2 linked regions of the Bacillus pumilus genome follow. The protein of the gene in region 2 interacts with the protein of the main gene of each other region in a pairwise test. Links are inferred from orthologs where the notes say so. Each region holds a gene or a part of one and is shown on either strand. Other genes may lie near its edges.

Region 1 (6,736 bases), 1.5 Mb from region 2 along the record:
CCGCACCCAGCTCCATCATGCTGTAGCTGTCTCCAGACACTAACCCTCCGCCTTTCGCTGCATGCGCTACGCCTGTAGCTACTCGATATGACTTTGCAGAGCCAAATACAACGTGACAATAGCCTGTTGGGTGCTCTGCACACTGCTCTGCCTTGACTAAAATCTGCTCTTCTAAAATATCTGAGAGCATGGGGGCGATGATTTTCTCACATTCCCCATGCCCTTGGCAATAGGGGATTCTCATTTCAATATCGACATTCCCCTGCTCCAAGCTATAAATTTCTACTTGTTGAATTTCAATTCCAAAGTGCTGAAGTGCTTCTATCATCTGCTCTTCTTGAATAAAATGCTGTTCTCTTTCCCGTTTTATTTCCCGGGAAAAATCCTCCATCACTTGTGAGACGCCCATCAGCTGTTCAGCTACAAGTCGTCTGCTGTCTTGAACCTTTTTCTTCAAGGTCTGGTTGGCTTTATAGTAAGCGATCTCCTCTTCAATCAATTCCTCGACATGTTTTGATTTTGAGCAGTGCTGGCTAAATTTCTTCTTCAATTTCCGGTTTTGCTCGTAGGTTTTTTCATCAGATTCATGCATAACTTGTTTCATGAGTTCATAGGTTGTATCAAAGTTCTGCACCCAGCATTTATTTTTCTTATAGCACGTTTGACAGGATCGTTCTGTGATCGTACTTAAAAAAAGATCTACATCCTCTTCCTGTTTCTTTTCTTCAGGAATGGATTCGTAAAATGTCGCAAAACTCTCAGACAGCGCATGAAATACATTAGAAAATTGGTCTACCTTTTTTGCTGTCACATCTCGTACTTTCCGGGCGTATTGCTGCTGCTCCTGTACATGCTCTACCGTACCAGGAATATATTTCGCTACCTTAGAGGTTACGGATTGTGGCGTGAGCAAGAAGAGCACAACCGCAATCAGCGATTCATATAGCGTCGTCATGAGTCCTGCTGATCCTTCTCCGTACAATGAAATCAGTAAGGAGCCCACAATTAAGCCAATGGCTGCGCCTGCTTTCTTCCCCTCTTTCAGCAATCCCCCTAATAAACCTGAAAAGGCAAGAAGACTCATTTGATAAAGGTTTCCGATGTTAGCGAGACCGAGAATTAATCCAGTCACGACACCAACTGTACAACCAATACTTGCTCCTCCAATAAAGGCAAAGCTCAATACTACATATCGTGACAAAATATGTTCTGCCTGCATTCCTTGAAATGTGATCCCCGCCAGACCTGTTAAAACTGAGGCAATCAAAATCATAAAACAAATAATTTCTTCAACCTTTAAGGAGTGTTTGATTTTCCTGACTGTAAAAATCGGCAGGCTTTGAAGGAAAATCAGTGTCAAAATGAAGGCAAGTCCTGCCTCGACACCCGCCATAACGTAATCGTAGCTTTGCACAGCACCTTGCTCTAGGTAAACAAATGCTCCTCTGGTGATCAGCATTGACAGTACAATGACAACCGGCAATGTTTTCACTGGATCTTTGATGATGAAAGAAACCACCTTGGACATAAGGAGGAAGACGATCAGCGATGCAAACACAAACAATGCATTTTGAGGTGATATCGTCATGGCTCCAGCAAGTAAAGCGAGACAAGCAAGCAGGGCCTTGTCTCTTTTGATAAGCAGCATGGACCCAAAGAAAGGCAGAGCAAATGGCATGATTTCAGATAATATAAAGGCTCGTCCTAATAAAAAGCCTAGAACGACATAAATAAACCCTTTATAGAAAAAAAGAGAATGCGTATGATGAAGAAACAGGTTTTTCATCTTCTTTAACCCTGCACTGATTCTTTCAAACCCCGCTCCTGTTAAATCAGTTCTTCTTTCTAGTTTTTCCATCTTTTCATCCCCCACCTGATATTCGTTGCTTGTCATTATAGCGAAGGTGAAAAAGAAATTTTGTCAAAAGAAGTTGTCGTTTCCATAAAACGTTCGACGCTTTATTCGTCAAAGAGGCATACTTTCATGAAAGTCGATGTCTTTCATCAGAATTTTACGAAGACACAAAAAAACAGCTTTCCTAAAGAAAGCTGTTTTCGACGATGACCCGTACGGGATTCGAACCCGTGTTACCGCCGTGAAAGGGCGGTGTCTTAACCGCTTGACCAACGGGCCTTGCTTTTATGTTCTAAACAAAAGGATAGCGGCGGAGGGGATCGAACCCCCGACCTCACGGGTATGAACCGTACGCTCTAGCCAGCTGAGCTACACCGCCATAATAAAAATGCGCTAAGAAGCACAAGATATATAATACAAAGGAATCGCTTGTCCGTCAATAGGAAGTTTTAAATTAAATGGCGAAATCTCAAAAAATGTCGGATGAATTAAGAAAAAAACACCTGCGGACAGCAGGTGCTTTGTTGTGAAAGATATATAGAAAGCAGCAACAAGTTAACCTCTTCTTGCTCCGCGTCCCCCACGTTTTGATTCCGTGTTACGTTTTAAAGATGTTAAGCGGTCTTCACTATCTTTTAAGAATTTGTTCATTTTTTGCTCAAACGATTCCTTCGGACGGAAATCATTTCTGCTTGGTCTTGATTGTTGTTGTTGAGGACGATCTTTTGCTTTTTTAATGGACAAGCCGATTTTACCGTCTTTTTCAACGTTAATCACTTTCACTTCAACTTGTTCACCGACTTTTAAATGCTCATTAATATCTTTTACATAGTTATCGGCTACCTCACTGATATGAACGAGACCAGTTGAACCGCCTGGCAACTCCACAAAAGCTCCAAAATTTGTAATGCCCGTAACTTTCCCTTGTAACTTGCTGCCAACTTCAATCGACATAAAAAAAGTGCTCCTCCTTAGACTTATAAAAAAATCTCATTTGTTCAATTATACATAAACTGAATTTTAAGTGTCAACAAGGCTAATCGCTCTTATTGCCCACATCAAAGATTTTTTCGCCTTTTTTGGACATATAATAGTCCCGTCGTGCCAGTTCGAGTACGTATTCTTTGCTTTTCAGCTTTTTAATTTCATCAGAAATATCTTCCTGCTTTGTTTGTAATTGCTTCAATTCTTTTTCAAGCGCAACCTTCTTCTCTTCTTTTTCCTTTAATGAGGACGATTGCGACCAGAGGGCACTTATCACCAAGACAACAAACATGAGCGCAATCACACCAAACACGGTAAGCCTTCTAAGGAGTCCACGGCGTTTGCGTTTTAAGCGCTGTGCTTGCTGTTCCATTTGTTTTTGGTAATCATTTTGAATTTGTGCGATATTTCTTTTTCTCTTGTTCAAGGTTGAAGGCCTCCTCTCTTACTTTGTCCAGAATTGTTTCCATTTCGTTTTGATGGTACCAGATAATTTCTTGGTCCCTTGTAAAATTCCTGCTCCTTTAGAGAAAAACAATCTCATTGATGTTCGCCATTTTTCGGGAATCCGATGAATAATGGTCACATTGAGTAACCAGATGAGCGGATAACAGACAATGGACAGCACCTTCCACACGAGCCGAAACGTAAAATGAACAAGACGTAAGAGCAAGTGGAGCAAGAACATAATAGCACTTATGATGAAGGAAATCAGCCAGCGAATTGGCTGGAAGACGATGGACATGACCAGCCGTTTCAGAATGAGAACGGCCTGATACACACACATCACCAGAAACTTGAGAATGTTCATATACAGCTGTTTCATCAATGCCTGATACATCGAGAAACCTAGTGCAACGGCTAGAAAGATATAAACCCTGAATTCTCCTTCATTTGTCAGCAGCAGAACATAAAAGAATAAGAGACCCTGTACGAGCCAAAAAAGGAGATCGTGTATGATCAAAAGCCATTTTGCTGTCTTTTCCCGATTCACAAACAGCTTGTACGTATCAAGCGATGCGCCCAGCCAGATGCCCATCGCTACCATCGAAAGCATCGTATAAAACTGGACTGTCAGCGTCATTTAAACAGCTTGCTAAAAAATCCTTTAGCTTTCTCCCCGTGCTGCTCATCTACATAAATTAAGTCAAAGACACGTCCTTTAATCGACACAACGCCTTTTTCGACATCTAGGTTTTTCATTTGCAGATTTTCTCCACGAATCGCGAGAATCCCCATGACCGTCTCAAGCAGAAATTCTTCATTATCGAAGCTTTCCACCTGTTTGACACCGGTAATATCTAAATGCTTTCTGTTTCGCATTGTGATATTGTGTTCTGCTTCTGATGACAGCTTCGTGCCTTGAGGTTGATTATAATATTGATTCATTTATACATCCCCCATATCTCATACTTGCATTGTTACTGCATTGTATGTGACAGGAGGATCATTTAGAACAAGCCCTATTCTGCTGTTTTTTCTTCTTTTAGCACAGTATACATGCCAGCAGCTTCTTCTTTTTTCGTTGTGTCCTTTAACTCGTTGACTTGCACCGTCACGAGCTTTTGACCAAAACGGATTTTAAGCTCGTCTCCTTCTTTCACGTCAGAGCTGGCTTTCGCCTGTGTGCCGTTAATAGAAATTCTGCCTTGATCAGCGACTTCTTTTGCCAATGTTCTTCTTTTAATTAAACGGGACACTTTTAAAAATTTATCTAATCTCATGTATGATCACCTCTTTCTATACGTTTGGCATCGTTCCATAGATCGTCCATTTCCTCTATTGTTAATTCTTCTAATGAACGTCCCATGTCCTTTGCTTTTTGTTCAATATGCTGAAAGCGTCGCATGAATTTTGTGTTGGCGGAAGCGAGCGCCGTTTCAGGCTCTAGCTGATAGAACCTTCCAATGTTGACGAGAACAAACAAAAGATCTCCAAATTCATCTGTCATCTGCTTCGTTGCACTTTCGTCCGGCTTCTCTGCCACTTCAACGAGAAATTCCTGCTTTTCTTCTTCGTATTTGTTCCAAATATCGTTCACGTCTGTCCAATCAAAGCCTACTTTGGCGGCTTTTTTTTGAAGCTTATATGCCTTCGTTAATGCTGGAAGCGTCGCAGGGATGGATTGCAACATAGAGGCTGCCCGCTCCGGCTTCTCCAACTGCTTGATTTTTTCCCAGTTGACGACCACGTCTTCTGCTTCAGACACATTTGTGTCACCAAACACATGGGGATGTCTACGAATCATTTTCTCTGTGACATGCTGGATGACATCATCAATGGAGAAAAAGCCATCATCTTCACCGATTTGAGCATGAAGTAACACCTGTAGCATCACATCTCCGAGCTCCTCCACCATATGGTCTGGATCATCTTCATCTATCGCTTCAAGCAGTTCATAGCATTCTTCAATTAAATAGGGTTTAAGTGACTCATTGGTTTGTTTTTGATCCCATGGACAGCCGCCCGGACCTCTTAATGTACGGATGACGTCACGGAAGGTGTCAAATTGTTTGTAAAGCAGCTTTTCATCTTGAATCGGAGGTACATAAACACTCGTTAAGTTATTTATCGACACATCTCGATCAAGTTCAAATAAAGGAACGGCAGTAATCTGTTCCAGGCTGCTTCCAGCCGCAGTTACTATATAGACTTCATAATCATCAGGAAGCTTTTCCATCAGCGTGAGTTTCACATTCGAAGCAGTGATCTGATCATATACCTGACAAATGAGGACATGCTGGGTCAATTTGAGATCGTCCGCTCTCATATCTCCTGCATCAACGAATTGCAATCCCTCGATTGGGTCGATCTGCAAGGAATTAAACGTCGCATCCAAAAAGCTTTGTCCACCAGCAACAGACACCTCAATCCCACGCTCTTGCTGCTGAGAAACTAATAGCTGAACAGTCTTTTCTGCGACAAATGGATGACCTGGTACTGCGTACACAATCTCCTTTTCCGCTGCCTCTTTAAATAAAATTTCTGTGATTTCCTGATAGACCGCATCAAACTGATCGTGCTTTTCATAAATCTCATCAAAAAAGGTCAGTGACGGGACCTCCTGCATCAACTCTGCGGTAAGCGGGTGGTCCTGCGTTCTCATAAATACTTCTTTCGCCTGCTTCAGCTGCTTGTATGCACCGAGCGTCAGCTGATCCATGTCGCCTGCCCCAAGACCGACGACGGTAATCTTACCTGCCATTTTGATTCCCTCTCATCTGTTTAAAATATAAAATCTTTTCTCCTAATGGAATGAGTCTCCATTCCTCGTCCGTAAATACTTCTAGCTTAAGAATACTATATAAAAAGGCGAAACCACCAATAAAAACTGACGTCAGGCTCTCTAAAACGGAAAAAGGACGTTTTTCAAAGGGAATGACCCAAGAAAACAGTGCCTGATACCCTATTAAGACGATGGCCATGAAAGCGGCCGATAAAAGAATTCTCACTGGGAACAGCTCTCTCAACGAAATCCATCCTTTGTGCCTCAAATAAAAGGCATTGAGCAGAGCGGCAGCGAGGAAACCACACACAGTTGACCATGCCGCACCGTAGATGCCTAATAGCGGCACAAGTACAAGTGTGAGTATCCATTTCACCAGTACACTGAGAAGCACCACAACAGCCGGATACACAGTATGCCCGAGACCTTGAAGTAAAGCTGCTTGCGTAATCGCAATCGAAGTAAATGCGATGGAAATACAGAAAATTTGCAGCGCATCGGTACCTAAATCATTACGAAAAAGCATGATGTTGACTGACGAAAGAATACACATCAGCCCAACTGCTGAACCAATCCCTAAAACCGATGTAGTCTTAAACGATGTCCGTACTTTTTGCCTGATCGCTTCATGCTCTCCATTCCTCATGGCAGCAGATAAAAATGGCACAAGA
Region 2 (6,802 bases):
AATTCCGGTTTTTTGGCCAAATCCGAAATTTTTGATATAAGAAAATAATTTTTCTTTACCCAGACGGTCTCCCAGCTCTACAAAGCCGGGGTTACAGGAATTTTGAACGACTTCCAAGAATGACTGCGATCCATGTCCGCCTTTTTTCCAGCACCTAAGCCTTGCACCATCAACTGTCACAGATCCGCTGTCAAAAAATGAATCACGTTTTAAATTAACTTTCTTCTCTTCTAATGCTGCTGCAAGTGTAATAATTTTAAATGTTGAACCCGGCTCATATGTGCTCCACACCGGTAGATTTCGGTTGAACACTTTTGAATCAACTGATTGATAATCAGCTGGATCAAAATCTGGTCTGCTCGACATTCCGAGCACTTCACCATTTTTCGGATTCATCGCAATCGCAATCATACCATCAGGATTATACTTTGCCTGCGCGTTGTCTAATTCCCGTTCTATGATAGTTTGTACTTTTGCATCGACTGTCAATTTCATATCAAGACCATCTTTAGGGGGTGTATAATCATCTGCTTCATCTGGCATTTTTTGCCCTTTTGCATCAGAATAAAATTTCACAGAGCCTTTTTCACCTTTTAGGTCGTCATCATAGTAGGCTTCAAGCCCTAGTAAGCCTTGATTATCGATGCCAGCAAAACCAAGTACATGTGAAAGAAAGCTGCCAAACGGATAATGTCTGATGCTGTCTTCTGCTACATACACACCTTCTAAATCAAGCTCTCTCACTTCTTTTGCTTTTTCATGTGATACCTTTCTGCCCTCAGGTGAAATTCGTTCTATTGATGTTTTCTTCGTGACGTGTTTGTACGCTTTCTCTTCAGACATATTCAGCACTGCTGCTAATTTCTTACTTGTTTCTGCAGGATCTTTAATTTGCCGAGGGACAACTAAAATAGATGGAGCACTTTTGTTCGTCGCAAGCTCTACTCCATTCCGGTCCAAGATATCTCCTCGTTCCGGTTCGAATGGAAGGTTTCTACTCCATGAATCTTTTGCTAAGCTTGTCAGCTTCTCGCCCATAATAAACTGCACATATCCTAATCTAGTATCTATGATGAAAAAAATGATCACCCCAAACAGCAGCACGAAAAGCAATCGTTTTCTCACTGTTACACTCGACACTCGCACGCCCGGTTCACTCCTTACATATGGCTTATTTTCATCATATGCAGGCCCGTCCTTTTGTAGAACGCTCCTTGATATTCTGCTGGAGCAACAGAAAAAAACCTAGCAAGTGATTTGCTAGGTTTCAAGTTAATTTGGACTTTTAAATGTCACAGTGACGACTTTGTCTGAAATCTCTGCTCCACTTTTGACACTTTGTTTCACAGCATATCCTTGTCCATTTGTTTCTATATGCACACCGGCAATCGAAGCATATTGAAGGACTTCCCTTCTGGACCAGCCTGTCATATCAGGCATCTTAATGGTTTTACCTGCTGTTTTCAAGAACACTTTCTGGCTTTCAGAGAATTCAGAGCCGGCACTCGGCCACTGGCGTTTAATGGAGAGCCCGTCGCCGATGACAACAGGCGTTAAGTTTTTCTTTTTGGCTTCTGTTTCTGCCTGCTTCACTTCTAAATCCAGGTATGAAGGCATCGTTTCTTGTTTCACTTTTTCTTCGCCTGATTTTTTATCGTCTGTTTTTGTTGGTGCAATATTTAAATATAGCAAACTATTTTTCATGACAGGGTTAAAGATTTGAGAAACCGGAGCCGACCCCGTTTCTGTTTCAGACAGCTGCGGCTGCTGAACAGCCACATACACAAGTAGCTTCGGATCATCTTTTGGCGCCATTCCCATAAATGAAAAGACATAATCGTTTCGTCCTTGGAGGTAACCGCCGGCACCACCAATTTGCCCCGTTCCTGTTTTCCCAGCAACGTCGAAGCCTTTGATTTGGTAAGGCTGACCTGTTCCAATTTTTGAAGAAACAACCTCACCTAAAATGTCACGGACTTGCTTCGCTGTATCAGATGAAATTGGTTTTCCTGCTGCTGTTGGTTCGTGCTGCAAAATCGTTTTGTTTGTGTTCGGGTCTGTAATATGGTCAATGACATATGGCTTCATCATTGTTCCGCCATTTGCTATCGCTGTGGCTGCTTCAATTTGTTGAATCGGTGTGATAGCTGATGCTTGACCATAAGCAGTCGATGCTTTGTCATATTCATATCTATAATTGATTTTGCTAGACGCCTCGTTCGGCAAATCAATCCCCGTTTTGTCATAGAAATGGAACTTCTGCAAATATTGTTCGTAGCGTGTGAAGCCTAGTTTTTCTTTTGCGAGCTTTGCAAAGGCCACGTTTGATGAGCGAAGAACCCCTTGATGAAAATCAATTTTGCCCCAGCCATTTCCATTGTTGTGGTCTCTTACAAGTCCGCCGCCTACTTTATAAGTACCAGATTGATATTTATCATTGCCTTGGTAGACCCCTTCTTGGATCGCCGCAGCTAAGGTAAAGATCTTCATCGTTGAACCTGGTTCAAACGCATATGAAATCACATCATTGTTATAATTCGTAATGTCTAGTTCATTTAAATTAAAGCTTGGTCGCTGTCCCATTGCGAGAACCTTTCCAGTTTTCGGATCAACGACTGTAGCAATGATTTTCTTCGGCTTATACTTTTTGGCAACCTGTGTCATACTTTCTTCAAGAAACGCTTGTATTTTCTGATCAATGGTCAGCGTGACATTTTTCCCGTCTTTCGGTGCGACAATGTCTTCTTTACTATTCGGTAAGGCCCATCCGCTTCTGTCACTGTTATATGTCACATAGCCGTCTTTTTCTTTTAAATATTTGTTCAGTGCCTTCTCAAGTCCCATTGCACCTGACATGTCCTTTGTCGCCTCATTTAATCTGGCGTAACCGATGAGGTTAGAGGCAAACATGCCGTTTGGATAATAGCGCTTCGTGTCTTTTTCAAAAGCAATACCTGGAAGTTTTAGCTTTTCAATTTTTTCCTTCGTTGAAAAACTAATATCCTTCCCCGCTTTACCAAACTCCACTTGGAATGCATCTTTTGTATTGAGACGCTTTAAAATTTCGCTTTCGCTCATATCGATGACTTTTGAGAGCTCTTTTGCCGTCTTTTCTTTATCGACGACATGCATTGGATGCTTAAGATCCACTGTCATTTTCTTGCTCATGACCGCAATGAGTTTATACACAGATGTATCCTCAGCGATCACATTTCCATTCCGGTCTAAAATAGATCCCCTTTTGGCTTCAAGTGTTTTCTTCGATTGATATTGTTCATTTGCCTTAGCGGCTAATACTTGTCCATCAACCGTTCCAGTAATTTGAATATAGATAAAACGTGCTAGGATGATAAAGAAAAACAGGGCGAAGCAAATACTTGCAATTGCCGCGCCTCTGTTCATCATTTTATTCTTTTTAGGCATCGCCATGTTAATCGACCTTCTTAACATCTTTCGATATGCTTAAGCCTGCTTTTTTTGCAGCTTCGATGATTCTTTCTGGTTCACTCAGCAAGTCTTTTTCCTTTTGTAACTCAGTGATTTTCTTCGATTCTAAAGATACTTGCTGTTCTAGCTTCTGCACTTCGATATTGGCATGATAGACAGCAAAAGCTTTAGAAATGATGAGAATCGAGCTGCACATAAGAGCCATGACAAACATGACAAGTAAGATTTTTTCACCAAGTGTGATAGAACCTCTTCTTTTAATGACAACCGATTGGCCTTGCTGCTCTGTTTGATGTTGCTTCACTTCTCTTTGATAAGCCAAATTACTCATAAGAAACCTCCTTTTTATCATCATCTATGGTGTCGTTTTACTTTTTTTCTGCAATTCGGAGCTTCGCTGAACGGGCACGGTTGTTATGTTCCAGCTCTTGTTCTGATGCAACGATCGGTTTTCTCGTGATCAGCTTCAGCTTTGGTTCAAGTCCTTCTGGAATCACTGGTAGTCCGTGCGGAAGTTCTGGAAGAGAAGACATTTCTCTAAATGTACTTTTACAAATCCGGTCTTCAAGTGAATGGAATGTAATGACAGAAATTCTCCCCTTCGGATTGAGTAACTCTATTGCTTGTTCTAGTGCTTCTTCAAATACTTTCAATTCATCATTTACGGCAATTCGGATCGCTTGAAACACTCTTTTCGCTGGATGTCCGCCAGTTCGTCTTGCAGGTGCCGGAATTCCTTCTTTGATGATGTCGACAAGCTCACCCGTTGTTTCAATTGGCGCTTTTTTTCTTGCTTCTTCAATTTTGCGTGCGATTTGCTTGCTGAACTTTTCTTCCCCATATTTGTAGAAAATCCGAACTAGATCTTCAAATGGCCATTCATTGACCACTTTTTTTGCCGACAATGCGGCTGATTGATCCATTCGCATGTCAAGAGGTGCATCATGATGATAACTAAAGCCTCTCTCTGGTGTGTCGAGCTGAGGAGATGATACCCCAAGATCAAAAATCACACCATCTACGCTTGTAATACCTTGTTCATTCAGACGTTCTTTTAAATATCGGAAGTTGCTTTTTATGAAAAGAATGTTCGCTTTAGAACCCGCGAGCTTCTCTCGTGCATGATCCAGTGCAGCATCGTCTTGGTCAAAACCAATCAATGTACCTTTTTCTGATAATTGAGATAGTAAATATGAGCTATGACCTGCTCCGCCTAGCGTGCAGTCCACATATGTACCGTCTTCTTTTACGTTTAAACCGTCAACTGTTTCTTTTAATAATACTGTCTCATGTTGAAACATGATGTTATGGTCCCACCTTTTTCAAATAGAAATGAATGTGTAGAAAGCTTGCTGCACAAGGGATTATTATATATCAAATCCAATCATGTTTTCAGCAATTTCAGCAAAAGAATCTTCTTGCTCTTCTGTATATTGTTCCCAGATCGACTTACTCCACAACTCAATTCGATTTGAAACGCCGATGACCACACATTCTTTTTCGAGTTTTGCATATTGGAGTAGGTTTGATGCGATGTTAATACGCCCCTGCTTGTCCAGATCGCATTCGACTGCGCCAGAGAAGAAGAACCGGGTAAACGCACGTGCATCTTTTTTCGTTAGCGGTAGTGCTTTGAGTTTCTCTTCGATTAGTTTCCACTCACTCATAGGGTAGCCAAATAAACATTGATCAAGCCCTCTCGTCAGCACAAACTGTTCTCCGAGACCGTCTCTAAATTTAGCAGGGATGATCATGCGCCCTTTTGTATCAATCGTATGTTGGTATTCACCCATGAACATGATAATCAGAGCCCCACTTTCTCACCCTTACTCTCCACTATCCACCACTTCTCTCCACAAAACTTATTCTACACTGTTTCTCCATAAAAAAAAACCCTGAACTAGTCAGGGTTCATTAAAACTTTATTTCAAAGTTTGACAATTTGTTGCTTGTTTTGAAATGAAAATGGCAGATTTTTGAACGTTTTGAAGAATTCTGGACCATATTTGTTTAAAAAGTACATGATGTTCCAAATTCTTTCTTGTGGGGCATCTAGTGGTTTTAAACTATTTTCAATCCGTTCAAAGTCCCGAAGGATATATCCTTCCTTCTCTTCCACACGCTGCGCAACCTTTTGATACACAAATTGAAGCTGGTCTTCAATAAATTTGGCATTTTTATCTAGCAGCTGCTCGAAGTTTGGTTCAATCTCCAGTGCTTCTTGTCTCATCACGCCATGAGCATTAGCCAATTCACGTTTGGCATGTTCAACCGCTTGAACAAAGCTGTCTGGAAGGCTTTGCTGAAAGTGAGCGTCTTTCTTTTCTTTTACTCCATTTGTGAGCACTTCTTCTACCGACAGTTCTCTAACTGGCAGTTTCTTGTCGATGTGTCTTTCAAGAATGGTCACATGCAGTCTCGGAAGAACAGGCGCCATCTTTAATTGAAAATGCTCAAAGATTCCTTTCAGCTCTCCCCAATAGTTAACCTCACCGTGTCCTGCCATAAAAGCAAGTGTCGGGAGAAGGGTTTCCTGCATCAAGGGACGCGTCACCACATTGTTGCTAAATCGCTCTGGGTGCTCCTCAACTTCCTTCAAAAGCTCTTCCTTTGTCCATGTAAGCCCCACTTCTGATATCAAAAACCGGCCGTTCTCTTTTTCAATTAGGAAACGTTCCTCATCATATTCGTAAAACAGATTCGCCTGATTGTCACCGGCTTCAATAATCGGCTGATATCCTGCTCGTTTCATAGCAGCCTGTGATTCATTTAAACGATTAGTAACCTCATCATTTGTCTCGACAATGTGCTTGAATAACGTACGCTCGAGTGGTTTGACACCTAAGTCACCTGAATTAAATAAAAGCAGCCCATCTTCTTCAAAGAGGTCACATACAATCCATTCAAAGAAATCAGTAAACGTTTGTGATTTGCGTAAACATCGAAGAAGCTGTACAAGCAAATCATTGGTATATGCAGATTCTTCATATGTTGAAAATACATCACGGAGCCATATCTCAGTTTTTTCTTGATCAAGCGGGATTCTTTTCGCAGCCGCTTTTTTGACGTTATGTAATGACAGTTTTTGTTTCACTGGCCCTTTTTCGCCAGATGTGTACACAAAATTAATTTCATCTACGTCATGATCCTCACCGGCTACCCAAAAGACCGGAATCACTGGGACGCCAAGTTCTGTTTCTTTTTCTTTTGCAAACTGAATGATGGATATGATTTTATGTATGGTATAAAGCGGTCCTGTTAATAAACCAGCCTGCTGCCCTCCGACCACCATGACACTCCGCTTGTCACGGATCTTTTCAATGTTCTGACGCATCGCTGCCGATTCAAACTTTGT

What was found.
Region 1: the proteins of ftsL (region 2) and GPS65_RS17040 interact in binary tests that used the Bacillus subtilis proteins (3 or more experiments, as listed by UniProt). The link is inferred for Bacillus pumilus from one-to-one orthologs.

The regions. Positions count from the first base shown.
Region 1 is NZ_CP047089.1:3,387,522-3,394,257, reverse strand. The notes cover bases 1,580-4,303. They hold GPS65_RS17040 (FtsB family cell division protein), read right to left. Parts: upstream 3,267-4,303; coding sequence 2,892-3,266; downstream 1,580-2,891. Other genes in these bases: GPS65_RS17025 (RNA-binding S4 domain-containing protein), read right to left, coding at 4,303-4,303; yabP (sporulation protein YabP), read right to left, coding at 3,920-4,228; yabQ (spore cortex biosynthesis protein YabQ), read right to left, coding at 3,285-3,923; GPS65_RS17045 (S1 domain-containing RNA-binding protein), read right to left, coding at 2,411-2,809; spoIIE (stage II sporulation protein E), read right to left, coding at 1,580-1,858. Outside these bases: more of spoIIE, read right to left, coding at 1-1,579; more of GPS65_RS17025, read right to left, coding at 4,304-4,563; bifunctional methyltransferase/pyrophosphohydrolase YabN, read right to left, coding at 4,560-6,044; GPS65_RS17015 (putative polysaccharide biosynthesis protein), read right to left, coding at 6,034-6,736. UniProt on the Bacillus subtilis protein: Required for vegetative and sporulation septum formation. Required for the activation of genes expressed under the control of the sporulation transcription factors sigma F and sigma E.
Region 2 is NZ_CP047089.1:1,920,117-1,926,918, forward strand. Bases 2,105-4,894 are described here. They hold ftsL (cell division protein FtsL), read right to left. Parts: upstream 3,779-4,894; coding sequence 3,431-3,778; downstream 2,105-3,430. Other genes in these bases: GPS65_RS09305 (penicillin-binding protein), read right to left, coding at 2,105-3,423; rsmH (16S rRNA (cytosine(1402)-N(4))-methyltransferase RsmH), read right to left, coding at 3,816-4,748; mraZ (division/cell wall cluster transcriptional repressor MraZ), read right to left, coding at 4,815-4,894. Outside these bases: GPS65_RS09300 (stage V sporulation protein D), read right to left, coding at 1-1,146; more of GPS65_RS09305, read right to left, coding at 1,273-2,104; more of mraZ, read right to left, coding at 4,895-5,246; bacillithiol biosynthesis cysteine-adding enzyme BshC, read right to left, coding at 5,375-6,802. UniProt on the Bacillus subtilis protein: Essential cell division protein that may play a structural role. Probably involved in the regulation of the timing of cell division. Also required for sporulation.